DNA from 2 places in the Thauera sp. WH-1 genome. Region 1 is predicted to be linked to the other one. Evidence: riboswitches for the same ligand, from Rfam matches in the RefSeq annotation. Region 1 holds a riboswitch; the other holds the start of a gene.

What was found. A riboswitch is a leader RNA that binds a small molecule or an ion and turns the genes downstream of it on or off. The one in region 1 is predicted to bind S-adenosylhomocysteine.
Region 2: another riboswitch for S-adenosylhomocysteine. It lies ahead of ahcY (adenosylhomocysteinase); the one in region 1 lies ahead of metH (methionine synthase).

What each region holds. Positions count from the first base shown of each region.
Region 1 is NZ_JBLQGP010000018.1:30,833-46,588, reverse strand. Features, by position in the region: gene ACMV5O_RS16335 (TIR domain-containing protein) at 1-397, opposite strand, end outside; gene ACMV5O_RS16330 (sodium-independent anion transporter) at 477-824, opposite strand; gene ACMV5O_RS16325 (ribose-phosphate diphosphokinase) at 1,180-2,124, shown strand; gene ACMV5O_RS16320 (phosphate-starvation-inducible PsiE family protein) at 2,143-2,616, opposite strand; gene ACMV5O_RS16315 (TerB family tellurite resistance protein) at 2,693-3,100, opposite strand; gene ACMV5O_RS16310 (LysR family transcriptional regulator) at 3,272-4,204, shown strand; gene trxA (thioredoxin) at 4,170-4,547, opposite strand; gene metH (methionine synthase) at 4,705-8,445, opposite strand; S-adenosyl-L-homocysteine riboswitch at 8,523-8,597, opposite strand; gene ACMV5O_RS16295 (hypothetical protein) at 8,668-9,300, opposite strand; gene bamE (outer membrane protein assembly factor BamE domain-containing protein) at 9,346-9,837, opposite strand; gene ACMV5O_RS16285 (ABC transporter substrate-binding protein) at 10,044-11,249, opposite strand; gene ACMV5O_RS16280 (branched-chain amino acid ABC transporter permease) at 11,344-12,291, opposite strand; gene ACMV5O_RS16275 (branched-chain amino acid ABC transporter permease) at 12,291-13,160, opposite strand; gene ACMV5O_RS16270 (ABC transporter ATP-binding protein) at 13,173-13,877, opposite strand; gene ACMV5O_RS16265 (ABC transporter ATP-binding protein) at 13,877-14,716, opposite strand; gene ACMV5O_RS16260 (rhodanese-like domain-containing protein) at 14,944-15,336, shown strand; gene ACMV5O_RS16255 (multidrug effflux MFS transporter) at 15,379-15,756, opposite strand, start outside.
Region 2 is NZ_JBLQGP010000002.1:270,864-286,619, forward strand. Features, by position in the region: gene ACMV5O_RS03525 (heavy metal-binding domain-containing protein) at 1-65, opposite strand, end outside; gene ACMV5O_RS03530 (DMT family transporter) at 102-983, opposite strand; gene ACMV5O_RS03535 (YebC/PmpR family DNA-binding transcriptional regulator) at 1,059-1,784, opposite strand; gene ACMV5O_RS03540 (helicase HerA-like C-terminal domain-containing protein) at 1,903-3,414, shown strand; gene ACMV5O_RS03545 (diguanylate cyclase) at 3,480-5,372, opposite strand; gene metF (methylenetetrahydrofolate reductase [NAD(P)H]) at 5,501-6,334, opposite strand; gene ACMV5O_RS03555 (TlyA family RNA methyltransferase) at 6,342-7,187, opposite strand; gene ahcY (adenosylhomocysteinase) at 7,210-8,655, opposite strand; S-adenosyl-L-homocysteine riboswitch at 8,758-8,861, opposite strand; gene ACMV5O_RS03565 (calcium/sodium antiporter) at 8,879-9,955, opposite strand; gene metK (methionine adenosyltransferase) at 9,968-11,131, opposite strand; gene ACMV5O_RS03575 (lysophospholipid acyltransferase family protein) at 11,367-12,254, shown strand; gene ACMV5O_RS03580 (lysophospholipid acyltransferase family protein) at 12,251-13,123, shown strand; gene dapF (diaminopimelate epimerase) at 13,236-14,069, shown strand; gene ACMV5O_RS03590 (DUF484 family protein) at 14,081-14,725, shown strand; gene ACMV5O_RS03595 (tyrosine recombinase XerC) at 14,754-15,722, shown strand.

The DNA.
Region 1 (15,756 bases):
GGTCCAGGCCGGCGCTGCGCATGCCGCGCCACAGCCGCGCGTAGCCTTCTTCGGCGTCGGCGCGCAGATCGACCACCTGGGTGTCGAGCAGCAGTGGACGCAGGCTGCACTCGCCGATCACCACCGGGAACAGCCGCTTGCCGAGCGCACGCGCATGCGTGATCTCGGCGAAGCACCAGTCCGACGCCATCGAGTGCGCGCTGCACAGCACCACCACGCCGCTGCAGGTGCGCAGCCGGGCATAGATCTCGCGCTCCCAGTCGCGGCCGGCGGGAATGCCGTCGGCGGGATCGAAGTCGAGAAACAGCGACTGATAACCCTGCTCGCGCAGCCGCGCGGCCATCCCCTCTGCCGCCTGGCGGTCGCGACTGCTGTGGCTGATGAAGATTCCTGACACCGCTGCCCTCCGACCCGCCCCTCACCCGCCATGCAGCATGCACCCGCCGCCACCGTGCGCCAAGTCCTGCCGGGCGGGCTCAGCCCACTAGGCCGCGCGCCTCGCCCAGCGCCGCGCCGAGGTCGCTGCGCAGCAGCTCGGCCGGCAGGTGTGGCGCGCGCAGGCGCATCAGCTCGGTCTGGATCGCCGGCGGCACGACGATGAAGACCACGATCGACTGTGCTTTCAGGCGCTCGACCATTTCCTCGAGGGCAAACTGCGCCGACAGATCCATGAAGGGCACGCGACTGCAGTCGAACACCGCCACCCGCGTGCCGATCACCTGATCGACGCGATCGAGCAGCTGGCTGGTCGAGCCGAAGAAGAAGGGGCCGCCGACCTCGATCACGCGTACCCCGCTGTCCATGTCCGCCTCGCTTTGGCTCACGCCGCCCGCCGCGCCTGCGCCGGAGGCCACGCCGAAGGCAGGGCGACGACGCCGGCGGTCAGGCCGCCGAAAAAATCCCCCCGCAGGCGCGCAAGCGAATAGGGCCGCTCGTCCATCGACACTCCCGTGCTGGACACTCGGCCGGGCGGGCTTGGCCGACTCTGAGGGTGCTGTCTCCCCGCCGTGTTGTGTCGCAAAGATGTGGCAAACGCGCGGCCGACGCAAGCGCGGCCACGCCTCGGGTGCCATCTTCCCGTAGCATTACGGCGACCGCGCGTCGGGCCGACCGCCGCGTCCGCCTTCCACCCCACGCCGCGCAGGCCTGCGCGCCCCGCCACGACGGAGAATTCGATCGATGATCAAGCACGGCCTCCAGATCTTCGCCTGCAACGCCAGCCGCGAGCTGGCCTGCGACATCAGCCAGCGCCTGGGCATGCGCCCGGGGCAGCTCGACATCTCGCGCTTTTCCAACGACAACCTGCGGGTACAGGTCCAGGAGAACGTGCGCGAGCGCGACGTCTTCGTGCTGCAGTCCTTCGCCGAACCGGTGAGCGAGCACATCATGGAGCTGCTGATCACCCTCGATGCCCTGCGCAGTGCCTCGGCACAGCGCATCACCGCGGTGATTCCCTATTACTCCTACGCCCGCTCGGACAAGAAGGACGCGCCGCGGATCTCGATCACCGGCAGGCTGATCGCCGACCTGCTGCGCACCGCCGGCGCCGACCGCGTGCTGACGATGGACCTGCACGCCGACCAGGTGCATGGCTTCTTCAGCGTGCCGGTCGACCACCTGACCGCCGTGTCGCTGATTGCCGAGCACTTCCGCAACCACTACGACCTCTCGAACATGGTCGCCGTCGCCACCGACGCGGGCGGCGCCAAGCGCGCCGGGCGTTTCTCGGAGAAGCTCGGCATCCCGATGGCCATCATCGACAAGCGCCGGGTGTCGGACACCGCGGTCAAGCAGGGCCACGTGGTGGGCGAGGTCGGCGGGCGCGACGTGGTCATCTTCGAGGACGAGATCGCCACCGGCGGCACGCTCGTGTCCTCGGTGGACACGCTGCGTGCGGCCGGCGCGAAGAGCGTGCATGCGGCGGCGACCCATGGCGTGCTGTGCGGACCGGCGATCGAACGCCTGGGCGCGGCGGCGATCGACTCCATCGTGGTCACCAATACGGTAAGCGTGCCGGCCGAAAAGCGCCTCGACAAGCTGACCGTGCTCAACGTGGCGCCGCTGTTTGCCGCCGCCATCGAGCGCATCCACAGCGGCCAGAGCGTGGGCGCGCTGTTCGAGTGATGGCGCGCGCCCTGCGCCTCAATTGCCCGGGCGCAGCGACACCATCCAGTAGGTCACGCCCAGCGCCAGCACCACGACACCGATCGCGAACAGGTACATCGGCTCGATCGTGCTCAGGTCGAGCACGATGACCTTGCGTGCGATCGCCATCAGCGCGGTCGCGATCACGAGCTTGACGTGGATGACGTCGTCACGCAGGTAGAGCGTGATGTTGACGAAGATCTCGATCGCGATCAGCACGGCCAGAAAGGCGGCGAACACGACGAAGATGTCGTTGAGGTCGAGCAGCAGGAAGGGTGGGGTCGACAGCTTCTCGTACAGCACCAGCACGACGTCGGCGACCGTCCACAGGATCACCGCCACCATCAGCACGGCAAGCACGCGGATCGCCTGACGGATGACCCAATGCAGGCGGTCGATCAGGGGATCGTCGACGCGCTCGCCAAGGTGACTGTCGTGGTCCGCAGACCGTGTACTTTTCGCCGTATCCATGTTGGCCTCCCGGCCCCAGGTAGTACCGCCGGGGGCCGGGCCGCCGCGCCCTGCGACGCCCCCGGCCCCCGTCACCTCAGTTCAGACTCGAAGGGGCGCCGCGCATGCGCCACTTTTCCAGCGCACGCGCCAGCACCTCGACCTCGGCCGGCGTCTCCACGCCGTCGGCGCTGACGATGTCCTGCATGGCGCGCAGCAGGGCCTGCTGCAGCGCGGGCTCGGCAATGTCCTCGAGGATCTGGTCCAGCACCTCGTCGGCAAGCTTCAGGCGCATGCCGTCCATGTAGTGGGCACCGAGCAGCAGGTCGTCGCAGTACTCGCGCAGGATGCGCTCGAACTCCACGCTGCCGAGGCCCAGGCGACGGGCGAGGTCGGTGTGCATCAGGGTGTCGAGCTCGGTGTGGTCGAGGCCACCGTCGGCCAGCACGGTGAGGGCAAGGATGCGGGCGGCGGCGGGGGTGCTGTCGGTGTCGTAGTGGCGCATGGTGCTGTCTCCTTCTTGTGTCGGGATGGCTGCAAGGCCCGGGTCAGCCGGGTTGGGAGACCCCGACAGCGCTGCAGACGGATGCAGACTAAAGGAGAACCGTTCTCATAAAAAGTCGATTAAACTTTGTTATTGAATCGATTTTTTCGACGGAACGAGGCCAGCGCGATGATGACTGAGCTCAACTACAAGCACTTGCGCTACTTCTGGACGGTGGCGCGGGTGGGCACGATTGCCGAGGCGGGCCGGGTGTTGAACCTGGCGCCCCATTCGATCAGCGCCCAGCTCGCCACCTTCGAGGCGGCACTCGGCGTCAGCCTCTTTCGCCGGGTCGGCCGCCGGCTGGCGCTGACCGAGGCAGGCGAGCGCATCCTCGGCCATGCGGAGCAGATCTTTGCGCTCGGCGACCAGATCGCGGACATCGTGCGCGACGACACGCTGCGGCGCAGCCTGCCCTTTCGCATCGGCTTCCCCGACTCGATGCCCAAGTCGGTCGTCCATCGCCTGATCGAGCCCGCCCTGCATGTGGAGCGCCCGGGCCGCCTGGTGTGCCGCGAAGCGCCACTCGCGGAGCTGCTCGCCGAGCTCGCGGTGCATCGGCTCGACCTCGTGATCGCCGACCGGCCGCTGCCGTCCGATGTCAGCGTGCGCGGCTACAGTACGCTGCTCGGCGAGAGCACGCTGACGGTGTTCGCGGCCCCGGCGCTGGCGGCACGACTGGCGGACGGCTTTCCCGTCAGCCTCGACGGCGCGCCCTTCCTGCTGCCGGGCGAGGACGTGGCCCACCGCAGTGCGCTGCTGCAATGGTTCGAGCAGCGGCGCCTGCGCCCCTCGGTGGTCGCCGAATTCGATGACAGCGCCCTGATGAAGGCCTTCGGCCAGAGCGGTGCAGGCGCATTCGTCGCGCCAAGCTCGATCGCCGACCATGTCTGCCGGCAGTACGACGTGGCGGCGCTGGGCGAGATCGCCGAGGTCCGCAGCCAGATCTTCGCGATCACCACCGAGCGACGGCTGTCGCATCCGGCCATGCAGGCCATCCGCGACCAGGCCGCCGGCAGCAGCGAATCGCTCAGCTTTGCTGCTGTGCGGCCTGCTGCGCGCTGATCTCGGCGCGCACCTGGTCCATGTCCAGCCCACGCACCCCGGCGATCACCTGATTCAGCGCGTTCGCCGGCAGCGCGCCGGACTCGCGGAACACCATCACGCCCTCGCGGATCACCGCGATGGTGGGGATGGAGCGGATCTGGAAGGCGGCGGCGAGCTCCTGTTGGGCCTCGGTGTCGATCTTGCCGAACACGATGTCCGGGTTGGCCTCGGAGGCCGCCTCGTAGGTCGGCGCGAAGTTGCGGCAGGGGCCGCACCAGGCGGCCCAGAAATCGAGGAAGACGATCGGGTTCTGCGAGACCGTATCGTTGAAGTTGTCGCCGGTGAGTTCGACGGTTGCCATGTCAGCCCCTGATTGAATGAGCGACTGCCGATGATACACGCCCGGAAGTGGGGCCCCGGCGTCATTTCGTCGCGCACGCGCCGCGCGCCCCCGCCGCCCGCAGGCCGCGCAGGGGGGTACACGGCCCGCCCTACGCAGCGGACCTGCAGGCCGGCGATCAGAGCAGCGGCGCCAGCCAGCGCGCCGCCTCGTCCTCTTCCATGCCGGTGCGGCGTGCCCAGTCAGCGAGTTGATCGCGGCCGATCTTCGGGATCGCGAAGTAATGGCTCTCGGGGTGGGCGAAGTAGAAGCCGCTCACCGCCGCGGCCGGCATCATCGCGTAGCTCTCGGTGAGGTCCATGCCGATGCGCGCGCGCGCGCCGAGGAGCTCGAACAGCGGGCCCTTCACCGTGTGGTCGGGGCAGGCCGGATAGCCCGGCGCCGGGCGGATGCCGCGGTACTCCTCGCGGATCAGCGCGTCGTTGTCCAGCGTCTCGTCGGCGGCATAGCCCCAGCACTCACGGCGCACGCGCTCGTGCAGCCACTCGGCGCAGGCCTCGGCGAGGCGGTCGGCCAGGCTCTTCAGCATGATGGCGTGGTAGTCGTCGTGCGCGGCCTCGAACTCGGCGAGCTTGGCCTCAATGCCCAGGCCGGCGGTCACGGCGAAGGCGCCGACCCAGTCCGCCACACCCGAGTCCTTGGGCGCGACGAAGTCGGCCAGGCACCAGTGCGGCTTGCCGGCCGGGCGCTCGTGCTGCTGGCGCAGGCCGTGCCAGACCATGGCCAGATGCTTGCGGTCCTCGCCGGTGTAGAGCTCGATGTCGTCGCCGACGGCGTTGGCGGGGAACAGGCCGAACACCGCCTTCGCCTGCAACCAGGCCTCGGCCACGATCTTCTCGAGCATGGCCTTGCCGTCGGCGAACACGTTGCGCGCGGTCTCGCCTACCACCGCGTCGTCCAGGATGGCGGGGAAGCGGCCGGCCAGGTCCCAGGTCTGGAAGAAGGGGCCCCAGTCGATGTAGTCGACCAGCTCGCCGAGCTCGACGTCGATCGCCTGCACGCCGAGCATGTTCGGGCGCGGCGGAAAATAGGGGACAGACCCCGATTTCCCCTCAGGAAATTGGGGTCTGTCCCCTATTTCCCAGCGGAAAGCATTCGCACGCGCGGCCTCGATGCTCACCAGCTGCACGCCCTTCTTGTTGGCGTGCAGGGCGCGGATCTTCTCGTAGTCGGCGGCGACCTCGGCCTTGAAGGCCTCGCTCTGGCCTTCGGACAGCAGCGCGGTGACCACGCCCACCGCGCGCGAGGCATCCGGCACATACACCACCGGCTGGTCGTAGTGCGGCGCGATCTTGATCGCGGTGTGGTTGCGGCTGGTGGTGGCGCCGCCGATCAGGAGCGGCACGGAAAAGCCCTGGCGCTTCATCTCGGCGGCGACGTGGCTCATTTCCTCCAGCGAGGGCGTGATCAGGCCCGACAGGCCGATCGCCTGCGCGCCATGCTCCTTCGCCGCTTCCAGGATCTTCGTCGCCGGCACCATCACGCCGAGGTCGATCACCTCGTAGCCGTTGCAGCCGAGCACCACGCCGACGATGTTCTTGCCGATGTCGTGCACGTCGCCCTTGACCGTGGCCATGATGATGCGGCCCTTGCTGGTCGCACCGGTGCGCAGCTTCTCGGCCTCGATGTAGGGGATCAGGTGGGCGACCGCCTGCTTCATCACGCGCGCCGACTTCACCACCTGGGGCAGGAACATCTTGCCCGCGCCGAAGAGGTCGCCGACCACGCTCATGCCCGCCATCAGGGGGCCTTCGATCACCGCCAGCGGCGGCTTGCCTTCGGCCTCGAGCTTGGCGCGCACCTCCTCGGTGTCGGCAACGACGAACTCGGTGATGCCCTTCACCAGCGCGTGGGAGAGGCGCTCTTCCACCGACCAGGCGCGCCAGGCCAGATCCTGCGTGGACTCCTTGGCCTGGCCCTTCACCGTCTGCGCCAGCTCGACCAGCGCCTCGCCCGCCCCGGGCTTGCGGTTCATCACCACGTCCTCGACCTTGTCGCGCAGCACCGGTTCGAGTTCGTCATACACGCCGAGCTGGCCGGCGTTGACGATGCCCATCGACAGGCCGGCCTTGATCGCGTGGTACAGGAACACGGTGTGGATCGCCTCGCGCACCGGGTCGTTGCCGCGGAAGCTGAAGCTCACGTTCGACACCCCGCCCGAGGTCTTCGCGTACGGCAGGTTCTCCTTGATCCAGGCCACGGCGTTGATGAAGTCGACCGCGTAGTTGTCGTGCTCCTCGATACCGGTGGCGATGGCGAAGATGTTGGGGTCGAAGATGATGTCCTCGGCTGGGAAGCCGGCACCGCCCTCGGCGACCGGCTTGGTGAGCAGCGTGTAGGCACGCTCGCAGATCTCGGTCTTGCGGCGGAAGGTATCGGCCTGGCCCTGCTCGTCGAAGGCCATCACGATCACCGCCGCGCCGTAGCGGCGCGCGAGCCGCGCCTGGCGCAGGAACTCGGCCTCACCCTCCTTCATCGAGATCGAATTGACCACGCCCTTGCCCTGGATGCACTTGAGGCCGGTCTCGATCACCGACCACTTCGACGAGTCGAGCATGATCGGCACGCGCGAGATGTCGGGCTCGGTGGCAATGAGCTTGCAGAAGCGCTCCATGGCGGCGACCGAATCGAGCATCGCCTCGTCCATGTTGATGTCGATGACCTGGGCGCCGTTCTCGACCTGCTGGCGCGCGACCGCGAGCGCGTCGTCGAAGCGGCCTTCAAGGATCATGCGCGCGAAGGCCTTGGAGCCGGTGACGTTGGTGCGCTCGCCGACGTTGACGAACAGGGCGTCGCTGCCGACGTTGAAGGGCTCGAGGCCCGACAAGCGCAGCTTCTTGTCGATGACGGGCACGGCGCGCGGCGCAAGGCCGGCAACGGCTTCGGCGATCGCCGCGATGTGCGCCGGCGTGGTGCCGCAGCAGCCGCCGACGATGTTCACCAGGCCGCTTTGCGCCCATTCGCGGATCTCGCCGGCAAGGTGCTCGGGCGTCTCGTCGTAGCCGGTGGGCGACAGCGGGTTGGGCAGGCCGGCGTTGGGGTGGGCGGAGACATGGGTGTCGCAGGCGGTGGACAGCTCCTCGACGTACTGGCGCAACTGGTCGGCACCGAGCGCGCAGTTGAGGCCGAAGCTGATCGGCTGCGCATGGCTGAGCGAGTTCCAGAAGGCCTCGGCGGTCTGGCCCGACAGCGTGCGGCCGGAGGCGTCGGTGATGGTGCCGGAGATCATCACCGGCCAGCGCTTGCCCAGGTCGTCGAACAGCTTCTCGATCGCAAATACGGCGGCCTTGGCGTTGAGCGTGTCGAACACGGTCTCGATCAGCAGCAGGTCGGCGCCGCCTTCGAGCAGGCCCCTGGCCGAGTCGTAGTAGTCGTCGGCGAGCGCATCGAAGCTGATGTTGCGGAAGCCGGGGTCGTTTACGTCCGGCGAGATCGACAGCGTGCGCGAGGTCGGCCCGAGCACGCCGGCGCAGTAGCGCGGCTTGGCGGGGTTCTCTGCGGTGTATTCGTCGCACAGCTGGCGCACCAGGCGCGCACCCTCGACGTTGAGTTCGTAAGCCAGCGCCTCCAGCCCGTATTCGGCCTGCGACACGCGGGTGGCGTTGAAGGTGTTGGTCTCGATGATGTCCGCGCCGGCCTCGAGATAGGCGCGGTGGATGCCTGCGATCACGTCCGGGCGCGTGAGCACCAGCAGGTCGTTGTTGCCCTTGAGGTCCTTCGGGTGCTCGAGGAAGCGATCGCCGCGGTAGTCCGCCTCGCCCAGCTTTTCCTGCTGGATCATGGTGCCCATCGCGCCATCCAGGATCAGGATGCGCTCGGCGAGAAGCTGGCGGAGTTCGGTGCTGCGGTCGGCTTGCATGGGTCGGTCCTCGGTCATTCAACGGTCGCCGGGCAACGCCATGCAGAAAAAACGAACGGCGCCACAAACCGGCTGAAGGTTTGTGAGCGCCGTTGATCGGTTGCCGAGCCTGGCCCGCACAGGATCGGTGGGTCGCAGCGCTCCTCGGCAAGACGCGAATTCTATCGGCTGTACTGGCCGCCTGCCAAGCCCGTTGCCGCAGGCAAGCGCCACACTAAACCTTCACCAGATCCACGGATAGGCGAAGGGATGCGCATAGGGGTAGCCGTAAAAGCCGCGCGGGTAGCCCCAGCGCCCACCCCACACCCAGGGGCCGCGGTAGTAGCTACCCCAGAAGCCGAACATGCCGCCGTCGCGCGGGAACACATAGGTCTGGCTGGTGCGCACCACCTTGCCGTCGATGAAGTGCACATTGAACAGCGTCGCAATACCCGGGCCGTCGTTGCGAATATTCCAGTCCCACACCACCTCGCCCGACAGGTGGAAGGTCTGCACCGAGCGGTGCGTGCCCAGCAGGCGCGCCACCTGCGCCTCGTCCATGCCCGGCTCGACCCGCGCCAGATTCTCGGCGGCCAGCGCATCCCACTGGCGCAGCACGATGCCGCCCTGATCGACCTCCACCATCAGGCAGGTGTGGCCGTAGGGCTGGGTGGCGTACTCGAGCACGGTCGTGCCGTCGTCGTTGGTCCAGCGCCGGGTCGGCTCGCCACGCTCGGCGAGTGCCTCGGCCTCGGTGGTGTAGGGCCGCGGCGGTGCAAACACCGCACAGCCGGCAAGTTGCAGGGACACGAGGACAAGCAGCAGCCACAGCAGGGTGCGCAAGGGCGAGACCCATAGCGACGACCGTCCCGGCATCGCCGGGCACACGGGTCTCTCGGTCGTGATCATCATCGCTCTCCTTCAGCGGCGATAGCGGGTGTACCGCCCCGTGCCCGTGACCCGGCCCTCGGTGTTGAAGGACACGGTGAAGAACATCGGGTCGCCGCCGGTGCTATTGCCGTGGTCGAACTTCCACTCCCACACCGTCTCCTGCTTGAGCTGGAAGAACTGGCTGGAAGCCGGCTTGCCAAGCAGGCGCCGCACCTGATCGCCGTTCATGCCGCGTTCGACGCGCGCAAAGCTCGCTTCGTTCAACACCTGATCGATGCTGCGCAGGATGTTGTCCGCACCGATCGTGATCATGAAGCACTCGATGCCCTCGGGCTGGCGGCTGTACTCCCAGGTCGTCGAACCATCCTCGTTGCGCCACTCCATGTGCGGCGGCCCGAAGCGCTCGCGCACCTCGACCGCCGTCGACACGCCGGGCTGCAGCTCGCGGACGTTGATGTAGTCGCAGGCAGTGATGCCAATGGCCGATAGCAAGCTGCAAACCCAGGCAAGCAGGCGTCTCATCAGTCAGTGCTCCAGACGGGGGGCCGGACCCGAGGCCGGCGATCGATTTCGCCTCAAGCATCCGCCATGCAGGCGGCCTTTGCAATCCAGCAAGCGTGAGGCTTTGCAAATGCCGGACTGTGTGCGCCTCAAGAAACCGGCGAGGGCCGGGCGGGTTACCCCGGCCGGCCCTCCTTGGCGCTGCACGGCGTCGCCGCCGAGTACGCTCACTGCATGTCGGCGATCGCCTCGTAGGTGCTGCCGCTGACCTTGAAGAAGGCGTAGTTGCCCGGCACGTCGCCCGCCGCATCGAATTCATGGTCGCCGGCGGCGCCCTTGTAGTCGATGTCCTTGCCTTCGGCGATCAGCTGCTTGGCCTTCGCCCACTCGCCGGCCATGATCGGCTCGCCCGGCGCCGAGGCTACGGCGCGCAGCGACTCGGCGAGTTTGGCCTTGTCGCCGCCCGCCTTCTCGATCGCCAGCGCGGCCAGGAAGGCAGCGTCGTACGAGGTGGTGGTGAAGATCGCGTCGGGGTTGCCACCCGCGGCCGAGAAGGCGGCACGGAAGGCGTCGAGCGAGGCCGAGGCCTCGCCCACCGGCGCCGAGGCAAAGAAGCTGCCGAGGTTCTGCTCGCCGAGCGAGCGGATCACGGCCTCGGACTTCATGCCGTCGGCGCCGATGAAGGTCTTGAAGAAGTTGTTCTCCAGCGCCTGGCGCAGGATGGTGAGGCCGGTGCCGTCGCCGTAGTCGAAGATCACCAGGGTGTCGGCGCCGCCGCGCGCGAGCTGGGCGAGGTCGGAGCGGTAGGACGCCTTGCCGTCCTCGTGGCCGGAGTAGCCGGCGATGGTGCCGCCGTTGCCTTCGAACTCGGCCTTGAAGGACTCGGCCAGGCCCTTGCCATAGTCGTTGTTGAGGTAGGCCACCGCCACCTTGTCGATGCCACGCGCCTTGAGGGTGCGGGCGAGTGCGCGGCCCTGGTAGTCGTCGGAGGGCACGGTGCGGTAGACCAGGTCCTTGTCGTTGAGCCGGGTGATCTCGGGCGAGGTGCCCGAGGGCGTGACCATCAGCACGCCGGCGGGCACCGTGACCGAGTTGGCCGCCGCCAGCACGGCCCCCGAGCAATGCGGGCCCACGGTGGCGATCACGCGGTCGATGTTCACCGCCTTGGTGGCAGCGTCGGTGGCGTTCTGCGGGTTGCAGGCGCTGTCGCCGACGACCACCTCGAGCTTGCCGCCGTTGAGGATGCCGCCCTGCTCATTGACCTGGGCAACGGCCAGGCGCGAGGCATCCAGCATGGACGGCGCCATCGCCGCGATCGCGCCGGAGATACCGCCGAGCAGGCCGATCTTGACGTTCTGCGCATGGGCCGGGGTGGCAAGCACGGCCGCGCCGAGGAGCGAGCCGACGAGGGTTGCAAGGGTCTTCTTGTTCATTAGGGTCACCTCCAGAATGTGCCGTGGCACGTGTTGGCTGAATCGGAGGCCCTGCGGACCCCCGCGGTTGAATGCATCGAAGCCGCCCAGGCCCTCACCGAGGGGGCGGCGCGGCGCCGGCGTGGTGCTCGGGCAGGATGCCCTCGGGGCGGAAGCGCAGCACCAGTTGCAGGGTCAGGCCGATGATGAAGACCCGGGCGTACTTGGCCTGGATCGCGACCTCGGTCGGCAGGCGGTCGGTGAGCAGCTCGGACACCGACCAGATGATCCAGATCACCGCCGCGCCCAGGATGGCGCCGCGGTTGTTCCCCGAGCCGCCCAGGATCAGCATGATCCAGATCAGGAAGGTGGCGATCATCGGGTCGATCGCCTCGGGCGTGATCGAGCGGTTGAAATGCACGAACAGCGCACCGGCCAGGCCCATCAGCGCCGAGCCGAAGACGAAAGCCTGCAGGCGGCGATCGGCGACGCGCTTGCCCATCGCCGCGGCGGCGTTCTCGTTGTCGCGAATGGCCCGCATCATGCGGCCCCAGGGCGCATTCACCTGGCGCTCGACGAGCAGGTAGGCGAGCAGTACCAGCACCCCCACGATCGCCAGATAAGCGAGCTGAGACTGCATGTAGGGCAGTTCGCCAAAGGGACGCGGCACGCCGGTGATGCCGCGCACGCCGCCGGTGAGCCAGCCCTCGGTGCGGATCACCAGGCGGATGATCTCGGCGATGCCGATGGTGGCAATCGCCAGGTAGTCGGAGCGAAAGCGCAGGCAGATCTTGCCGATCGGCCACGCGATCGCCGCTGCCACGACCATTGCCGCCACCCAGCCCAGCACCATCGGCAGCTCGAAGCCGCCCAGCCGCTGCGCCGCCGGCAGGCTGGTGAGGATGGCCGAGGTGTAGGCACCGATCGCGAAAAAGCCCGCGATGCCGGCATTGAACAGGCCGGTGAAGCCCCACTGGATGTTGAGTCCGAGCGCGAGCAGGGCATAGATGCCGATCAGGATGGCCATGAAGACCGCGTAGTTGGCGAGACCGAGCAGATCCATCAGAGCACCTTGCCGTTGAGCAGGCCACGCGGGCGGACGAGCAGGATGAGCAGCAGCAGCGCAAAGGCAGTCGCCGCCTTGTACTGCGCCGGCAGGATGAAGATCGACATCTCCTCGGCGATGCCCACCACCAGGCCGCCGAGCACCGCGCCCTCGACACGGCCCACGCCGCCGACGATGGCGGCGGCGAACATCGGCAGCAGCAGTTGCCAGCCCATCATCGAATGCAGCTCGGTGTTGATGCCGAGCATGAAGCCCGAGGCCGCGCACAGCGCGCCGACGATGGCCCAGGTCAGCATCGTCACCTTGCGGTTGTCCACCCCCGACAGACGGGCCAGATCGGGGTTGTCCGACATCGCCCGCATCGCCTTGCCCCACTTGGAGTGGCGCAGGAAGAGCGCAAGGCCGATCACGATCAGCACCACCGAGGCCAGGGTGTAGAGCTCGCGCGGGCGCAGCAGGACGCCGAAATACGAGTCCGGCCGCACGATGCCGCTGGCGTAGGTCTTGGGGTCCACGCCCCACGTCACCTGCACCACCGAGCGCAGCATCAGCGCCACGCCAAGCGAGGCCATCACGGTGACGATCTTGGGCCGCGCCTTGAGGTAGTCGTAAAAGGCCTTGTCCACGCCGATGGCCACCACCGCGGTCACCGCCATCGCCAGCGGCAGGGCCGTCCATGGGTCCATGCCGCCGGCGACCAGGGCGAGCGCGATGAAGGCGCCGAGCGTGGCCATGTCGCCATGGGCGAAGTGGGCGAAGCGCAGGATGCCGAACACCAGCGTGATGCCGATCGCGCCGACCGCATAGATGGCACCGAGCACGATGCCCGGCACCAGGTAGAAGTTGAGGAAGTCGAGCAGGGTCATGTCGTCGTCCCGTCAGCCGCCGAGGAACATCTCGGCCACTTCGCGATCGGCGAGCAGGGCCTGGCCCGTGCCCTCGTGGCGGTTGGCGCCGGTCGCCAGCACGTAGCCGCGGTCGCAGAAGGCCAGCGCCTGCTTGGCGTGCTGCTCGACGAGCAGGATGGACACGCCGGCGTCGCGCACGTCGCGGGTGATCTGGAAGATCTGCTCCATGTACTTGGGCGACAGGCCGGCGGTCGGTTCGTCGAGCAGCAGCAGCTTCGGCGAGAGCATCAGCGCGCGCCCCATTGCCACCATCTGGCGCTGGCCGCCCGAGAGGTCGCCGGCGAGGTTCCTGCGCTTGGCCTTGAGATCGGGGAACAGGCCATACACGCGGTCGTAGGCCGCGGACAGGTCGCCGCTGCGCAGGAAGGCCCCCATCTCGAAGTTCTCGTGCACCGTCATCTCGCGAAACACGTTGTCCACCTGGGGCACGTAGCACACGCCGCGCTGCACGATACGGTTGGGCGCCCAGCCGGTGATGTCCTCACCGTCGAACACGATGCACCCGCCGCGCACGTTGAGCAGGCCGAACACCGCCTTCATCGCGGTGGATTTGCCGGCGCCATTGGGGCCGACGATGACAACGATCTCCTTGTCGGCCACCGTCATCGACACTCCCTGCAGGATGTCCGCATCGCCATAGCCGCCGCGCACCTCCTGCAGCTCGAGCAGCGCCATCACAGGTTGTCCCTGGGCAGTTCCTGCTCGCGCAGTTGCTCGACCCTGGGGTCATGCTCGGCCGCGTTGCGCTCGACCGCCGACGGCGTCTCGCCAAGATAGGCCTCGAGCACCCGCGCATCGGCGCGCACGGTGTGGAAGTCGCCCTCGATCAGGACCCTGCCCTCGGCCATGCACACCACCGGCTGACACAGTTTCTCGATCATCTCCATGTCGTGCTCGATGAGGATGAAGGTGTAGCCCCAGTCCCGATTGAGGATCAGGATCTTCTCCTCGAGCTTGCGCAACAGGGTGCGATTGACGCCGGCCGCCGGCTCATCGAGCAGCACCAGCCTGGCGTCGGTCATCATCGTGCGGCCCAGCTCGAGCAGCTTCTTCTGCCCGCCCGACAGGTTGCCGGCGCGCTCGTGCGCGACATGGCTGAGCTCGAGAAAGGCCAGCGTCTCCTCGGCCTTGCGCCGCACCGCCGCCTCGACCTCGCACACTTTGCCCCAGGCCAGCCAGTTGGCGAACAGGTTCTCGCCTGGCTGCTGCGGCGGCACCATCATCAGGTTCTCGAGCGCGCTCAGGCGTTGGAACTCGTGCGGAATCTGGAAGGTGCGCACCAGGCCCTTGTGGAACAGCGCATCGGTCGACAGCGGCGTGACGTCCTCGCCGAGAAAGCGGATCGTGCCCGCGGTGGGCTGCAGCGCCCCCGCGATCAGGTTGAACAGCGTCGTCTTGCCCGCGCCATTGGGGCCGATGAGGCCAAGGATCTCGCCCTTGTTCACCCGCATCGTGCAGCCATCGACGGCGCGAAAGCCGCCGAAGGCTTTGACCAGGCCTTGCACTTCCAGCATAAAGCGTGTCCCTTGCGTAACCCGCGCCGGCTGCGGCACGGCCGTTCGTCGCACGATCCCCTGACGAGTCGCAACGGCCGCGATGTCACACCCCTGACTGCATCGCTGGACTCTAGCTCAAGGCCCGCGGGGCGCAAAGTCAGGGGCAACCACAACATGCGCGCCCCGCGGCCATATCCGTTATTCAGAATATAATGCTGCGCCTGAGGAGCTGGAGCCCAACAAGAATGAAGCACATCACCCCCAAGGAAGCGCACGCGCTGCTGCAGTCGGACCCGGATGCGCTGCTGATCGACGTGCGCAGCGAGATCGAATTCCTCTTCGTCGGCCATCCGGTGGGCGCGATTCACGTGTCCTGGAACGATGGCCCGGACTGGGACATCAATCCGAGCTTCGTCGGCGAGATCAAGAAGCTGGCCGGCAACGGCGGCCATCGGCCGATCCTGCTCATCTGCCGCTCGGGCAATCGCTCGGCCATCGCCGGCGAGGCCCTGGAGCAGGCCGGCTTCACCGCCGTCTACAACATCAGCGACGGCTTCGAGGGCGAGCTCGACCACAATCACCACCGCAACACCGTAAACGGCTGGCGCCACGACGGCCTGCCGTGGGAGCAGTGCTGAGGGCAGCCGCGCCCGGCAGCGCGGGTCAGCCGCGATCGACGCTCACTGGCGCCCTGCCGCCAGCGCCAGCCACAGCACCCAGCCGAGCAGCCCGCAGCCGAGGAACACCGCCATGCCGCCTGCCAGGCTGAGCGGGCTGGCCCACAGCAAGGGCGCCGCCACACCGGCGCTGAGCGTATTCAGCCCGATCTGCACGAAGCTCTGACAGCTCGAAGCCATGCCGCGGCGTGCGGGGAAGAGCTCGAGCGCCAGCAGGCTCATGCTCGGCGTCGCCAGCGCCATGCCGCAACTGAACACCGCGATCGGCAGGATCGACTGCGGCACCCCTGCCGGCAGCCCGGCCGCCACCGCCAGGTTCAGCGCCACGCCGACGAGCATCACCGCGAAGCCCGCGCCGACGGTGCGCCGCGGCCGCCAGCG
Region 2 (15,756 bases), on a different contig from region 1:
TTGACCACGCCGAGGTACTGGCGGATCGGCTGGCCGTCGAGGTTCGAGGTGGTGGTCATCAGCATGGCATGCTCCGCGCAAGGGGATGGGGAGCCCTGATTCTAGCCCTTGCGCGCCAGCCACACACCCGACACGGCGACCGCCATGCCGGCAATGGCCACCAGCGACAACTGCTCGCCGAACATCGCCCACGCGATCAGCGCCGTGGTCGGCGGCGTGAGATAGAACAGGCTGGCGACGTTGACCGCGCTGCCGCTGCGGATCAGCAGGTTGAGCAGGCTGATCGCGCCCACCGACAGCACCACCACCAGCCATAGCAGGGCAAAGATGAACTCGCCGCTCCACGTGATGTGCAGGGTCTCGGTCTGGCTTGCGACCAGCGCCGTCAGCGCCAGGCTGGGCAGGAACTGCAGTACCGAGCCGGTGCGCAGGTCGAAGCGCGGGCAGAAGCGCTTCTGGTACAGGGTGCCGGCGGTGATGCCGAGCAGGGCCGCGAGCGCCGGGATCAGCATGTGCACCAGGGCCTCGCCGCCGGCGCCATCGACCCCGGCCTTGCTGCCGACCACCAGCGCCACGCCGCCAAAACCGAGCGCGAGCCCGATCCACTGGCGCGCCGACACGCGCTCGCCGAGCAGCAGGCCGGCGAGCGCCGCGGTGAGCAGCGGCTGCATGCCCACGACCAGCGCCGAGATGCCTGCCGGCAGGCCGCGGTGGATGGACATGAACACGCCGCCCAGGTACAGCGCGTGCACCAGCACGCCGGTGACGCCGATGTGCAGCGCCTCGAGCGGGCTGGCCGGCCAGGGCGCGCGCATGGCGAGCGCGATCAGCGTCATCAGGCCGATCACCAGCACGTAGCGCGCGACCAGGAAGCTGAGCGGTTCGGCATAGGGCAGGCCGAACTTGGCGCCGATGAAGCCGGTGCTCCACAGCAGGACGAAGAGCAGCGGGGTGAAGCGCTGGAGCAGGGGGGCGGGCATCATGTCGGGCGCGGGCCTGGAAAGGAAAAGCGGCGCCGGGCGCCGCTCTGCGGGTGAAACGGGGCGAAGGGCGGTGGATTACTCGTCGAACTCCGCCGAGGTGTACACCTCCTGCACGTCGTCCAGGCTTTCCAGCGCGTCGAGCAGCTTCTGCATGCGGGTGGCGTCCTCGCCGATGAGCTCGATGGCGTTCTCGGGCTTCATCGTCACTTCGCCGAATTCGGCGCTGAAACCGGCCTGCTCGAGCGCCTCCTTGATCGCGGTGAACTCCCACGGTCCGGTGATGACTTCGATCGAGCCGTCGTCGTTGGTCAGCACGTCTTCGGCGCCGGCCTCGAGCGCGGCCTCCATCAGGGCGTCCTCGTTGGTGCCGGGGGCGAACAGCAGCTGGCCGCAGTGCTTGAACTGGAAGGCGACGCAGCCGTCGGTGCCCATGTTGCCGCCGTACTTGGAGAAGGCGTGGCGCACGTCGGCCACGGTGCGGGTCCGGTTGTCGGTGAGGCAGTCGACCATCACCGCCGAGCCACCGATGCCGTAGCCCTCGTAGCGGATCTCTTCGTAGCTCACGCCCTCGAGCTCGCCGGTGCCCTTCTTGATCGCGTTCTCGATCTTGTCCTTGGGCATGTTCACGCCCTTGGCCTTGTCCACCGCCAGGCGCAGGCGCGGGTTGAAGCCGGGATCACCCCCGCCCATCTTGGCGGCGACGGTGATCTCCTTCGCCAGCTTGGAGAACGCCGCACCGCGCTTTTCGTCCTGCCTACCCTTGCGGTGCTGGATGTTGGCCCACTTCGAATGACCCGCCATAAGTTTGACCTCTGTACTGCATCAGCGATTGAAGAGGCCGGCATTATACCGCCCGGGCGGGAGGGCGCTGGCACTGCTAAACTTTTGCGCACGACATTTCCGACCCGAGGAGCACCCCATGGCCGAACCGATGCTGATCGCGAAAGCGCACGACCAGGACGCCTTCAAGGACATCGTCCTGCTGCCGCGGCTGTCGAACCGGCATGGCCTGATCACCGGCGCCACCGGCACCGGCAAGACGGTGACGCTGCAGAAGCTCGCCGAATCCTTCGCCAACATCGGCGTGCCGGTGTTCGTCGCCGACATCAAGGGTGACCTGTCCGGCATCGGCGCCGCCGGCACCGCCTCGCCCAAGCTGCTGCAGCGGCTCGAGGCGATCGGCATCGGCGAGTATGCGCCGCGCGCCAACACGGTGGTGTTCTGGGACGTGTTCGGCGAGCAGGGCCACCCGGTGCGCGCCACGATCTCGGACATGGGGCCGCTGCTGATCGCGCGCCTGCTCAACCTCAACGACACCCAGACCGGGGTGCTCACGCTGGTGTTCAAGATCGCCGACGACAACGGCATGTTGCTGCTCGACCTCAAGGACTTGCGCGCGATGGTCCAGTACGTGGGCGAGAACGCGAGGAGCTTCACCACCGAGTACGGCAACATCTCGCCGGCCTCGATCGGCGCTATCCAGCGCAACCTGCTGGCGCTCGAAGAGCAGGGCGGCGACGTCTTCTTCGGCGAGCCGATGCTCGACATCAACGACCTCATGCAGACCGGCGCCGACGGCCGCGGCGTGATCAACGTGCTGGCGGCCGACAAGCTCTACCACTCGCCCAAGCTGTATTCCACCTTCCTGCTGTGGATGCTGTCCGAGCTGTTCGAGCAGCTCCCCGAGGTGGGCGACCCGGACAAGCCGAAGATGGTGTTCTTCTTCGACGAGGCCCACCTGCTGTTCAACGACGCGCCCAAGGCGCTGATCGAGAAGATCGAGCAGGTCGTGCGCCTGATCCGCTCGAAGGGCGTGGGCGTGTACTTCGTCACGCAGAACCCGCTGGACGTGCCCGAGACCGTGCTCGGCCAGCTCGGCAACCGGGTGCAGCACGCGCTGCGCGCCTTCACCCCGCGCGACCAGAAGGCGGTGAAGACCGCCGCCGACACCATGCGGCCCAACCCCGCCTTCAACGCCGCGCAGGCGATCACCGAGCTCGGCGTGGGCGAGGCGCTGATCTCCTTCCTCGACGACAAGGGCCGGCCCGAGGTCACCGAGCGTTGCTTCGTGATCGCGCCGGATTCGCGCCTGGGGCCGCTGAGCGAAGCCGAGCGCCGTGCGGCGATCGCCGGCTCGGTCATCTACGGCCACTACGAGCAGGTGGTGGACCGCGAGTCGGCCTACGAGATGCTGCGCGCCCAGGCCGCGGCCTCGGTGGCGGCGGCCGAGCAGCAGGCCGCGGCGCGCCAGCAGCCGGGGGCGGGCGGCGGCGTCAGTGACATCCTGTTCGGCTCGACCGGTCCGCGCGGCGGCCAGCGCGACGGCCTGGTGCAGATTGCGGCGAAGACGGTCACGCGCACCATCGGCAGCTCGATCGGGCGCCAGATCGTGCGTGGCCTGCTCGGGTCGCTGCTGGGGGGCAAGCGCTAGGGTGTCGGGTGCTGGGTGCCGGGTGTCGGCTACAGTGCCGGAGGTCGGGTTGCAGCGGCCTGCGCTTACCACGGACCGCAGCGCTGCTTGCCCTGGATCGAGATGCAGCTGCGGTTACGCCCCGCGCGCTTGGCCGTATAGAGTGCGCGGTCGGCGGCGTTGACGAGGCTGTCGGCGTCTTCCATCTGCGCCTCGCGGGTGGCGACACCGATGCTGACCGTGATGCCGATCGACCCTTTCTCGCTGTCGATGCGGAGCGCCTCGACGACGCGACGAAGGCGCTCGGCGGCCAGCAAGGCCGACTTGATGTCGGCGTTCTGGCACACCATGAGGAACTCTTCGCCGCCCATCCGGCAGATACTGTCGTTCTTGCGCGCCGAGCGCTGAATGACCTGCGCCACCTTGCGCAGGGTGGTGTCGCCGACGGCATGGCCGTGGGTGTCGTTGATGCTCTTGAAATGGTCGATGTCCAGCATCAGCACGGACAAGGGCTCGCTTGACCTGTCCGCGGCGCTCCAGGCCCTGGCCAGGCTGTTCATGCCCGAGCGCCGGTTCGGCAGATTGGTCAGCAGGTCGGTCATTGCAGCGTGGGTCAGGCGCCGGTTGCTGATCGCAAGCTCGGCGGCGAACTGCTTGAGCTTGGCACGATCGCGTTCCCAGCCCTCGAGCACTTCGGTGTAATGACGCGCGGCAAACAGCCGGGCCCGCAGCATGAGCATGTCGATCGGCTTGGTGAGGTAGTCATCGACGCCCCCGTTGAAGGCCTCCAGGACTTCCTCGTCCTCCTTGGCCGCGGTCAGCATCACGATGTACATCGTCCGCCCCCACTCGGACGCGCGCAGCGCCCGGCACAGCTCCAGTCCGTTCAGGCCCGGCATGTGCCAGTCCGTGAGCACCACCTGAGGCATGGTCTCGAGGGCGAGCGCGAGCGCCTCGTGGCCATTCGAGGCGCAGGTCACCTGGTGGCCGAGGGTCTTCTCGAGTGCCAGCTGCAGCGCCCTGCGTGTGGTGGGGTCGTCCTCCACCAGCAGCACGCGCATCGCGTAATCACTGGCATGCCGTGCCGTGTTCGCCTCGCTCAGGTGGGCGAATGAGGGCAGCGCAGTGGCGGGCACCTTGAGCAACTCGCCCCATGCAAGCCAGCTCTTGACCAGGTCGTCGATGGTGCGACCCAGTTCTTCGGCGTCGAGTCCGAGCTTGCTGCCCAGCAGCAGCAGCCCGGGAATCTGGCCGGCGCGCTCGTGCTCTTGCGCGGTTCCCAGGTCGGCCACGCACTTTGCCAGGTAGAACAGATTGACAAGCCGGTGCGGCCTGGATCCCGCGGAGAAGCCCGAGGACTCGGGATCCTCGTGATAGTAGACCGGCTCTACCAGGGCGCTGGGGAGGCCCCATTCGGTGAGCAGGGCGGCGGAGAGCTCGAGGTGGTCGGTGTGCAGGTACTCCTGCTCGAGCTCCCGCAGGCGCGTTGCCGCGTCGGGGTGTGCAAGCAGCGGGCTGTACTCCGTTGGGTGGGCCGTTGCCAGCGCCAGGCAGCCAACGCGCGCGAGCAGGCCGCAGGCGAACAGCTCGTCCGCCGCCCCGGCGCCCGCCAGGCCGGAGAAGGCCTGCATGGCCACGCCCATCAGAAGCGAGTGCGACCAGAAGCCGTCGTAATCGAAACCGGGGCAGGGGCCCGCATGGTACTGGTCGACGAGCGAGAAGCCGAGCGCGAGATTGCGCACGGTGCCGAGACCGAGGCGGGCGATGGCATCCGTTACCGAGGCTACCGGGCGCCCGCCCCGTGCCGCGGAATTGGCCTGGCGGAGCAGTCTGCCTGCGAGCGCCGGATCGGTCTGGGCGATACGCGCGATTTCGTTGATATCGGCGTCGTCCTTGCGGCACAGCTCCAGGATGGCGAGCGCAACGCCCTTCGGGCTGGGAAGCTCGCCATCCAAGGGGATCTGATCGAGTTTCTTCATGTCCTGCGCCCGATGCCCGTGGCTGGTTGGAAGCGGCGACAATGCTGGCATAAATCCGGCTGCACGGGTTTACCACCTGATCCACGGTCCGGTGCGGTAGGACGACCGCGCATCCGGCGCCGCCAGCCTCAGGCCGTGAGCCCCAGCCGGCGGCAGATCTCCAGCGTCGGCGCGGCCTGGTTCATCGAATAGAAATGCAGGCCCGGTGCGCCGGCGGCGAGCAGCTGCTCGCACAGGCGGGTGACCACGTCGAGGCCGAAGGCGCGGATGGCGTCGCTGTCGTCGCCGTAGCTCTCGAAGGTCTTGCGCATCCAGCGCGGGATCTCGGCGCCGCAGGCATCCGAGAAGCGCGCCAGCTTGCTGAAGCTGCCGATCGGCATGATGCCGGGCACGATCGGGGTGTCCAGGCCCAGCTTGCGCACCTCGTCGACGAAGTGCAGGTAGGCGTCGAGGTTGTAGAAATACTGCGTGATCGCCGAGTTGGCGCCGGCCTCGACCTTGCGCTTGAAGGCGGCGAGGTCGTCCTTCGGGCTCTTCGCCTGCGGGTGCCATTCGGGGTAGGCGGCGACCTCGATGTGGAAGCGGTCGCCGGTCTCGGCGCGGATGAATTCGACCAGTTCGCTGGCGTAGCGGAACTCGCCCGCCGCGCCGGCGCCCGAGGGCAGGTCGCCGCGCAGGGCGACGATGCGGCGGATGCCGGCGGCCACGTATTCCTGCAGGATGCCGCGGATGCTGTCGCGACTGGCGCCGACGCAGGACAGGTGGGGGGCGGCCTCGTAGCCGGCGGCGGCGATCTCCTTGACGGTGGCGAAGGTACGCTCGCGGGTGGAGCCGCCGGCGCCGTAGGTCACGGAGAAGAAGCCCGGCTCGAGCACGGCGAGCTGATCGCGCGTGGCGCGCAGCTTGTCGGCGCCTTCGGCGCTCTGTGGGGGGAAAAACTCGATCGAAAGTTCGGTGCGCATGGCGGTATCAGGTGTTGTCGACATCCGGCGTGCGGATGGCGTGGAAGAAGAACTCGCGGTTGCCGTCGCCGCCGGTGATGGGCGAGTCGAACCAGTCGAGGATGATGAATCCGGCCGCGTGCGCCGCCGCGCGCAGCCGCGCTTCGACCTCGGCATACAGCGTCGTGTCGCGCACGATGCCGCCCTTGGCGAGGCCCTGCGGGCCGACCTCGAACTGCGGCTTGACCAGCGCCAGCACATGGCCGGAGGGCGACAGCAGCGCGTGCCACTGCGGCAGCAGCAGCGCGAGCGAGATGAAGCTGGCGTCGCACACGAGCAGATCGAAGCCCTGCGCCGGGTAGTGCGCGCCGAGCGCGGCCGGCGTGAGCTGGCGGGCATTGAGGCCTTCGAGCGTGACGCAGCGGCGATCCTTGCGCAGGCGCGGGTGCAACTGGTCGTGACCGACCTCGACGCCGACCACCTTGGCCGCACCGGCCTGCAGCAGGCAGTCGGTAAAGCCGCCGGTGGACTGGCCGATGTCGAGGCAGACTGCGCCATGCACGTCGAGCCGGCTGCGGGCGAGCGCACCTTCGAGCTTGAGCGCGCCCCGCGACACGAAGCGGTCGCGGTCGTCGGGCGTGACCACCAGCCTGGCGTCGGGCGGCAACTCCAGCGCCGGCTTGCTGACCGGCTGCCCCTCGTGACTGACGCGACCGGCGTCGATCAGCGCGCGCGCCGCGGTGCGCGAGGGCGCGAGCCCTTGCGCCACCAGCAACTGGTCGACCCGCAGCAGGCCGTGGCGGTCGACCGCCTTGCGACTGTCGGCGGCGTGGCGTGGCCGTCCCTGGCGGGCATGGAAGGCGTTCATGCTCATCGGGACGACCTCCTGGGCAGGCTCAGTAGCGGTACGCGTCCGCCTTGTACGGGCCTTCGACCGGCACGCCGATATAGGCGGCCTGGGCCTCGGTCAGCACCGACAGTTGCGCGTTGAGCTTCTTCAGCTGCAGGCGGGCGACCTTCTCGTCGAGGTGCTTGGGCAGCGTGTAGACGCCCACCGGGTACTTGTCGATGTGCTGGAAGAGCTCGATCTGCGCGATCGTCTGGTTGGCGAAGGAGCTCGACATCACGTAGCTCGGGTGGCCGGTGGCGCAGCCGAGGTTCACCAGGCGGCCCTTGGCGAGCAGGATGATGCGCTTGGAGGGTTTGCCATCCATCGGCGGGAAGATCACGTGATCGACCTGCGGCTTGATCTCCTCCCACTGGTAGCCTTCGATGCTGGCGACGTCGATCTCGTTGTCGAAGTGGCCGATGTTGCACACGATGGCCTGGTCCTTCATCTTCGCCATGTGATCGTGGGTGATCACGTGGTAGTTGCCGGTGGCGGTGACGAAGATGTCGGCCTTGTCGGCCGCATCGTCCATGGTCACCACGCGATAGCCTTCCATTGCCGCCTGCAGGGCGCAGATGGGGTCGACCTCGGTCACCCAGACCTGGGCCGACAGCGCGCGCAGGGCCTGGGCCGAGCCCTTGCCGACGTCGCCGTAGCCGGCCACCACCGCGATCTTGCCGGCGATCATGACGTCGGTGGCGCGCTTGATGCCGTCGACCAGCGACTCGCGGCAGCCGTACAGGTTGTCGAACTTGGACTTGGTGACCGAATCATTGACGTTGATCGCCGGAAACTTCAGCTCGCCGCGCGCGTGCATCTGGTACAGGCGATGCACGCCGGTGGTGGTCTCCTCGGTCACGCCCTTGATCTGCGCGAGGCGGGTCGAGTACCACGCGGGGTCCTGCGCCAGCTTGGCCTTGATCGCGGCGAACAGCACGGTCTCCTCTTCCGAGCCCGGCTTGGCCAGCACCGAGAGGTCCTGCTCGGCGCGCGCGCCCAGGTGCAGCAGCAGCGTGGCGTCGCCGCCGTCGTCGAGGATCATGTTGCTGTAGATCTTTTCACCACTTGCCGCCGCCGGCCATTCGAAGACGCGGTGGGTGTAGTCCCAGTAGTCGGCGAGCGACTCGCCCTTGACCGCGAACACCGGGATGCCGTCGGCGGCGATTGCCGCGGCGGCGTGGTCCTGGGTCGAGAAGATGTTGCACGAGGCCCAGCGCACTTCGGCGCCGAGCGCGGTCAGCGTCTCGATCAGCACCGCGGTCTGGATGGTCATGTGCAGCGAACCGGTGATGCGCGCGCCCTTCAGGGGCTGGCGGGCGGCGTATTCCTCGCGGATCGCCATCAGGCCCGGCATCTCGGTTTCGGCGATGCGGATTTCCTTGCGGCCCCAGTCGGCGAGCGACAGGTCGGCGACGACGAAATCGGTGAAGTTGGTGTCAGCCACAGCGTTCATGTGAAGCTCCATGCTATGGCCGGGCAGCGATGCGGGCGGGCAGCGACACTGGCTGCGAGGGCTCACCCGGCATCCCGAACCCGGCAGGGTTGAAGACGATTAGCAGGGTGAGCGCCGTTGTACTGCAACCCGCCGGGCGGCGGGGTCCGAGCCTGGGGGCCGCGGCCGGCAAAGCCGGCGGGCGCCTCGCAGCGCTCCTCGGAAAGTCGCGATTATAACCGCGTCAACCGCTCGCGCGGCCGTTGTTGCGCACGATGCTGACGATCAGCGTGATCACCGTCAGCGGCAACACGTAGCCGAGCATGATCCCCGAGAAGGCGGGCAGGCTGTCGTGCTTCTGCGCCTGCAGCACCAGCCAGGCCGTGTACGCCGCGTAATAGCCCAGGAACACGCCGCCTTCCCAGCGCGCGATCTCGCGCCCGGTGATCATGATCGGCAGGCAGGCGAAGGCCACCGCCAGCATCACCCACAGGTCGAAGTTGCGCGCCGCCTCCGACACCGGCAGGCCGGCGCCCGAGACGATGCCGGTGACGCCGAGCACGGCGAGGATGTTGAACACGTTGCTGCCGACCACGTTGCCCACCGCGATGTCGCGCTGGCCGCGCACGGCGGCGACGATCGAGGTGGCAATCTCGGGCATCGAGGTGCCTACCGCCACTACGGTGAGGCCGATCACCAGGTCGCTGACGCCGAAGGCACGCGCAAAGGCCACCGCCGCCTCCACCAGCCAGTCCGCGCCCACCACGAGCATCGCCAGGCCCACCACCACCAGCGCGATCTGCACGCTCCAGTGGCGGTCCCAGTTCGAGGTCGGGATCTCGGTCTCGAACTCGTCCTGCACCGCCTTCGAGGCGCGCCGCGACTGCACGACCAGGAAGACGGTATAGGCGATCACCAGGCCGAACATCACGATCGACTCGAGCAGCCCGATGCGGCCGTCGAGCGCCACCACCACCAGCAAGACCGAGGCCCCGATCATGATCGGGATCTCCTGGCGGATGATCTGCTCATCGACCAGCAGCGGCGTGATCAGGGCGGAGATGCCCAGGATCAGCAGGATGTTGGCGATGTTGCTGCCGACCACGTTGCCGATCGCCAGGTCCGGGCTGCCCGACAGCGCCGAGCCCACCGACACCGCCATCTCCGGCGCGCTGGTGCCGAAGGCGACCACGGTGAGGCCGACCACCAGCGGCGACACGCCGAAGGACACCGCCAGGCGCGAGGCGCCGCGCACCATCACGTCGGCACCGATGACGAGTACGGTGAGACCGGCGACGAACATCAGGACTTGCTGGAGCATGGGATTCCCCGCTTACAGCCCGGCGTCGGCGCGCAGCGCGGCGGCCTTGTCGGTCTGCTCCCAGCTGAAGTCGGGCTCGTCACGGCCGAAGTGGCCGTAGGCGGCGGTCCGGGAGTAGATCGGGCGCAGCAGGTCGAGCGTCTGGATGATGGCCTTCGGGCGCAGGTCGAAGTGCTTGCCGATCAGCGCCACGATCTGGTCGTCGGTCACCTTGCCGGTGCCGAAGGTGTTGACCATCAGCGACACCGGGCGCGCCACGCCGATCGCGTAGGCCACCTGCACCTCGCACTTGTCGGCTAGGCCGGCGGCGACGATGTTCTTCGCCACGTAGCGCCCGGCATAGGCGGCCGAGCGGTCGACCTTGGACGGGTCCTTGCCCGAGAACGCGCCGCCACCGTGGTGAGCCGCGCCGCCGTAGGTGTCGACGATGATCTTGCGCCCGGTGAGGCCGCAGTCGCCGTGCGGGCCGCCGACCACGAAGCGGCCGGTGGGGTTGACCAGGTAGCGCACGTCGCCCTGCATCAGTTCGGGCGGCAGCACCGGCTTGATGATCAGCTCGATGACGGCCTCGCGGATCTGCGCGTGGGTCACGTCCGGGTCGTGCTGGGTGGACACCACCACGGTGTCGATCGCCACCGGCTTGCCGTCCACGTACTTCACCGTGAGCTGGCTCTTGGCGTCCGGGCGCAGCCAGGGCAGGCGGCCGTCCTTGCGCACTTCGGCCTGGCGCTGCATGACGCGGTGCGCGTAGTGGATCGGCAGCGGCATCAGGCTGTCGGTCTCGTTGGTGGCGTAGCCGAACATCAGGCCCTGGTCGCCGGCGCCCTGGTCGAGCGGGTCGTCGTTGGCGTTGTCCACGCCCTGGGCGATGTCGGGCGACTGGCGGTTGATCGCCGCCAGCACCGCGCAGCTCTTGTAGTCGAAGCCGATGTCGGAGTTGTCGTAGCCGATGCGGCGGATGACGTCCTGCGCGATCTCGCGGTAGTTGGGGTGGGCGGTGGTGGTGATCTCGCCCGAGATCACGACGAGGCCGGTGGACACCAGCGTCTCGCAGGCGACGCGCGCCTTGGGGTCCTCGGCCAGGATGGCGTCGAGCACGCCGTCGGAGACCTGGTCGGCGACCTTGTCCGGATGGCCTTCGGATACCGACTCGGACGTAAACAGAAATTCAGCCATGTTGCCTTGCTCCAGAAACAGAAAATCCCCGATCAGCCAACGACTTGCGTCTGCGGCCGGCTCCGGGGATTTCGTCGAGCAGCCGACGCTTTAGCAGTATTTTGCGCCCGTTGCTGCTGGCCGCGCCGCCCTGCAAGTTGTCGAGTTAACTCGGCGGCAAGGCCCGGATTATAGACCGGGATCGCTGGCTGTGTAAGCATTCGGCCCTGTGCTGAGAACCGGTGGCTGACTCGACGTGCTGCTTTCGCTTGTGTTTCGCCTGCTTTCGCGCCTGCCGCTGCCCTGGCTTCACCGCCTCGGCGGCTGGATGGGCTGGCTGACCTACAAGGCGTCGCCGTCCTACGCCCGCCGCCTGCGCGACAACCTCGCCAATGCGCTCGGGCGCGAGGACGAGGCGGTGCTGCGGGCGGCGGTCGTCGAGGCCGGCCGCCAGGCGCTCGAGCTGCCCTTCATCTGGCTGCGCCCGGCGCACGAGGTGGTGGCGGCCGCGGTGCGCACCGAAGGCTGGGAGCTGGTCGAGCAGGCGCGCGCCGAGGGGGCCGGCATCCTCTTCATCACGCCGCACCTGGGCTGCTTCGAGATCACCGCGCAGTGCATCGCGGCCAGGATTCCGATCACCGTGCTCTATCGCCCGCCGCGCAAGGCCGAGCTGCAGCCGCTGATGGAGGCGGGCCGCGCCCGCGGCCAGATGCGCACCGCGCCGGCCGACCTGTCGGGCGTGCGCAAGCTGGTCAAGACCCTGCGCAGCCACGAGGCGGTGGGCATGCTGCCCGATCAGGTGCCGGGCGCGGGCGAGGGCGTGTGGGCGCCCTTCTTCGGCAAGCCGGCATGGACGATGACGCTCGCCGCGCGCCTGGCGGCGGTGAAGGGCGTGCGCGTGATCTACACCTGGGCCGAGCGCCTGCCGCGTGGCGAGGGCTACGTGTTCCGCCTGCAGGCGCCCACCGAGGCGCTGACCGGAGAGCTGGAAACGGACGTCGCGATCATCAACCGCGAGGTCGAGCGCATGATCCTGCAGTGCCCGCAGCAATACCTGTGGGGCTACAACCGCTACAAGGGTCCGCGCCGCGAGCGCGACGCAGGCGCGGCGGCCGCGACGGCGGAGCGGGACGGTCCGGCATGAGCCGTCTCGTGATCGCGTTGATCTGGCTGCTGCACTGGCTGCCGCTGACGCTGCAGGCGCGCATCGGCAGCGGCTTCGGCCTGCTGCTGTACGGGGTCGTGGCGCCGCGGCGCAAGGTGGCGCTGACTAACCTGCGGTTGTGCTTTCCCGAGCTGTCCGAGGGCGAGCGGCGCGCGCTGGCGCGCCGCAACTTCGCCTACATCGGGCGCAGCATGCTCGAGCGCGGGCTGGCGTGGTGGGCGAGCCCGGCGCGCCTGCGTCGCCTGGTGCGCATCGACGGCCTCGAACGCCTCAACGCTCTGCGTGCCGAGGGGCGGCCGGTGATCCTGCTCACGCCGCACTTTCTCGGCATCGACGTCGCCGGCACCCGGCTGTCGATGGAGGGCGAGTTCATCACCGTGTACTCGCCGCAGAAGGACAAGGTCTTCGACTACTGGCTCAAGCATGGCCGCAGCCGCTTCAACGACCAGGTCGTGCTGTCGCGCCACGAGGGCGTGCGCGCGACGGTGAAGGCGATGAAGTCCGGCCGCCCCTTCTACTACCTGCCCGACCTCGACTACGGCCGCAAGGAGTCGATCTTCGTGCCCTTCTTCGGCGTGCCGGCAGCCACCATCACCGGCCTGCCGCGCCTGGCACGCCTGGCCGGCGCCGCGGTGATGCCCTGCGTCAGCCGCATCCTGCCAGGCGGCGCGGGCTACGTGCTGGAGCTGGGCGCGCCGTGGGCGGACTACCCGAGCGCCGACGTCGAGGCCGACACTGTGCGCATGAACACCTGGCTCGAGGGCGTGGTGCGCAGCATGCCCGAGCAGTACTACTGGGTGCACCGCCGCTTCAAGACGCGACCGGAAGGCGAAGCGCGCATCTACTGAACCACGGCGATCGGCGCGCCGACGGTGGACGCTGCGCGCCGCGGTGGAGGACAATCGCGGCTTGCGGATCTTTTCCGTCATCTGTCATTTTTGCCTTCCGGAACGCCCCCTGATGAAACTGCGCTTCACAAAGATGCACGGCCTTGGCAACGACTTCGTCGTCATCGACGCCACGCGGACGCCGGTCGAGCTGACGCCGGCGCGGGTGAGGGCGATCGCCGACCGCCACTTCGGCGTCGGCTGCGACCAGCTCCTGGTGGTCGAGCCCGCCGCCCAGGCCGACGTCGATTTCCGCTACCGCATCTTCAACGCCGATGGCGGCGAGGTCGAGCAGTGCGGCAATGGCGCGCGCTGCTTCGTCCGTTTCGTCCATGACAAGGGCCTCACCGACAAGCGCGAGATCCGCGTCGAGACGCGCTCGGGCGTCATCGCGCCGCGTCTGGGCGAGGACGGTCTGGTCAGCGTCGACATGGGCGTGCCCGAGCTCGAGCCGGCCCGCATTCCCTTCCTGTCCGACTCCGACGCCGTGGTGCAGCCACTGGCGGTGGGCGAGCGGACCGTCGCCATCACCGCGGTGTCGATGGGCAACCCGCACGCGGTGCAGGTGGTGGCCGACGTCGATGCCGCGCCGGTGGCCGAGCAGGGCGCCTTGATCGAACGCCACGAGCGCTTTCCGGCGCGCGTCAACGCGGGTTTCATGCAGGTGCTCGACCCGCATCGGGTGCGCCTGCGCGTGTTCGAGCGTGGCGCCGGCGAAACCCTGGCCTGTGGCACTGGCGCCTGCGCGGCCGTGGTCGCTGGCATCCTGCGCGGCCTGCTGGTGTCGCCGGTGCGGGTTGAGACCCGTGGCGGCGAGCTCGAGATCGACTGGGTCGGCCCGGGCACCCCGGTACGGATGACCGGCCCCGCCGTGACCGTGTTCGAAGGCGAGATGGAACTGGCCTGAAGGAATATCGAATGAATGCCCAAGATGTCGCGCACTATCTGCGCAGCCACCCCGATTTCCTCAACGAACACCATGAGCTGTTCGCCGAGCTCACCGTGCCCCACCCCCGCCATGGCGGGCAGGCGATCTCGCTCGCCGAGCGCCAGCTTCATGCGCTGCGCGACAAGATCCGTCTGCTCGAGCTCAAGCTCGCCGAACTGATCCGTTTCGGCGAGGAGAATGACGACATCAGCAGCAAGGTCCATCGGCTGTCGGTCACCCTGTTGCAGGCGGGCAGCGCGGCCTCGGTGCGCCAGGCCGTGGTCAGCAGCCTGCAGGACGACTTTGCCGTGCCGCACGTCGGCCTCGAGCTGTGGGCGGCGGGGGCGCAGGGCGATGCCTGCGGCGTCAGCGAAGCGGCGCGCCGTCATATCGACAGCCTGCGCCATCCTTACTGCGGGGCGCCCGAGAGCATCGAGGTGGCGAGCTGGTTCGGCGAGGCCGCGCCGCATGTCCGCTCGCTGGCCCTGATGCCGCTGCGCAGCCAGGGCGTGTGCTTCGGCCTGCTCGCGCTCGGCAGCGCCGAGCCCGAGCGCTTCTATCCCGAGATGGGCACGCTCTACCTCAACCGCATTGGCGAGCTGGTGGCGGCCGCACTCGCCGCGCACGCGGCCTGAACGCACCCGCGCAAGGGGCGCCGCGAGCATGAAGCGCAGCCGGACATCCAGCCCCGGGGCCGGCAGCCGCCGCGAATCGAGCGCGCCGAAGGCGCTCGCCAGCCCCTCGGTGGCGCCCCTGCCGGCCGACGGCGAGGCCTGGCTCGACTGGCTCGCCAGCCAGCGGCGCGCGGCCGAGCTGACGCTGAAGGCCTACCGGGTGGGGCTGCATGCCCTGTTGCGGCTGGCCGACGGGCGGGCGCCGGAGACGCTCGACACGCAGGACATCCGCCGCTTTGTCGCCCGCCTGCATGGCGAGGGGCTGAGCGGGCGCTCGATCGCCCGCCACCTGTCGGCGTGGCGCGGCTTTTTCCGCTGGCTCGCGCGTCACCGCGGCCTGCGCGCCAATCCCGCGCTCGGCGTGCGGCCACCGAAGTCGCCCGCCACCTTGCCCCGGGTGCTGTCGCCCGACCAGGCCAAGGCCTTGCTCGACCCGGCGCCGGAAAGCCTGCTCGAAATACGCGATATCGCCATATTCGAGCTTTTTTACTCGTCCGGCCTGCGGGTTTCCGAGCTGGCGGCGCTCGATGTCGCGCGCGGCGTGGACCTGGACGAAGGCCTGGTCACCGTCACCGGCAAGCGCAAGCGCAGTCGCAGCGTGCCGGTCGGCGGGCCGGCCATCGAGGCGCTGAGGCGATGGCTGGCCGTGCGTGGCCAGCTCGCGCCGGCGGGCGAGGCCGCGCTCTTCGTCACCCGCAGCGGCGGCCGCCTGAGCACCGGCGGCATCGCCAGCCGGCTGGGCCATCGCGCGCAGGTGCTGGGGCTGGGCGTGCATGTGCATCCGCACATGCTGCGCCACAGCTTCGCCAGCCACCTGCTGCAGTCCAGTGGCGACCTGCGCGCGGTGCAGGAATTGCTCGGCCATGCCAGCATCCGCAGCACCCAGATCTACACCCATCTCGACTTCCAGCACCTGGCCAGGGTCTACGACGCCGCCCACCCGCGCGCGCGCAAGTAGGCTGCCGGATCTTCCCCAGCTTGGGTATTTCCGC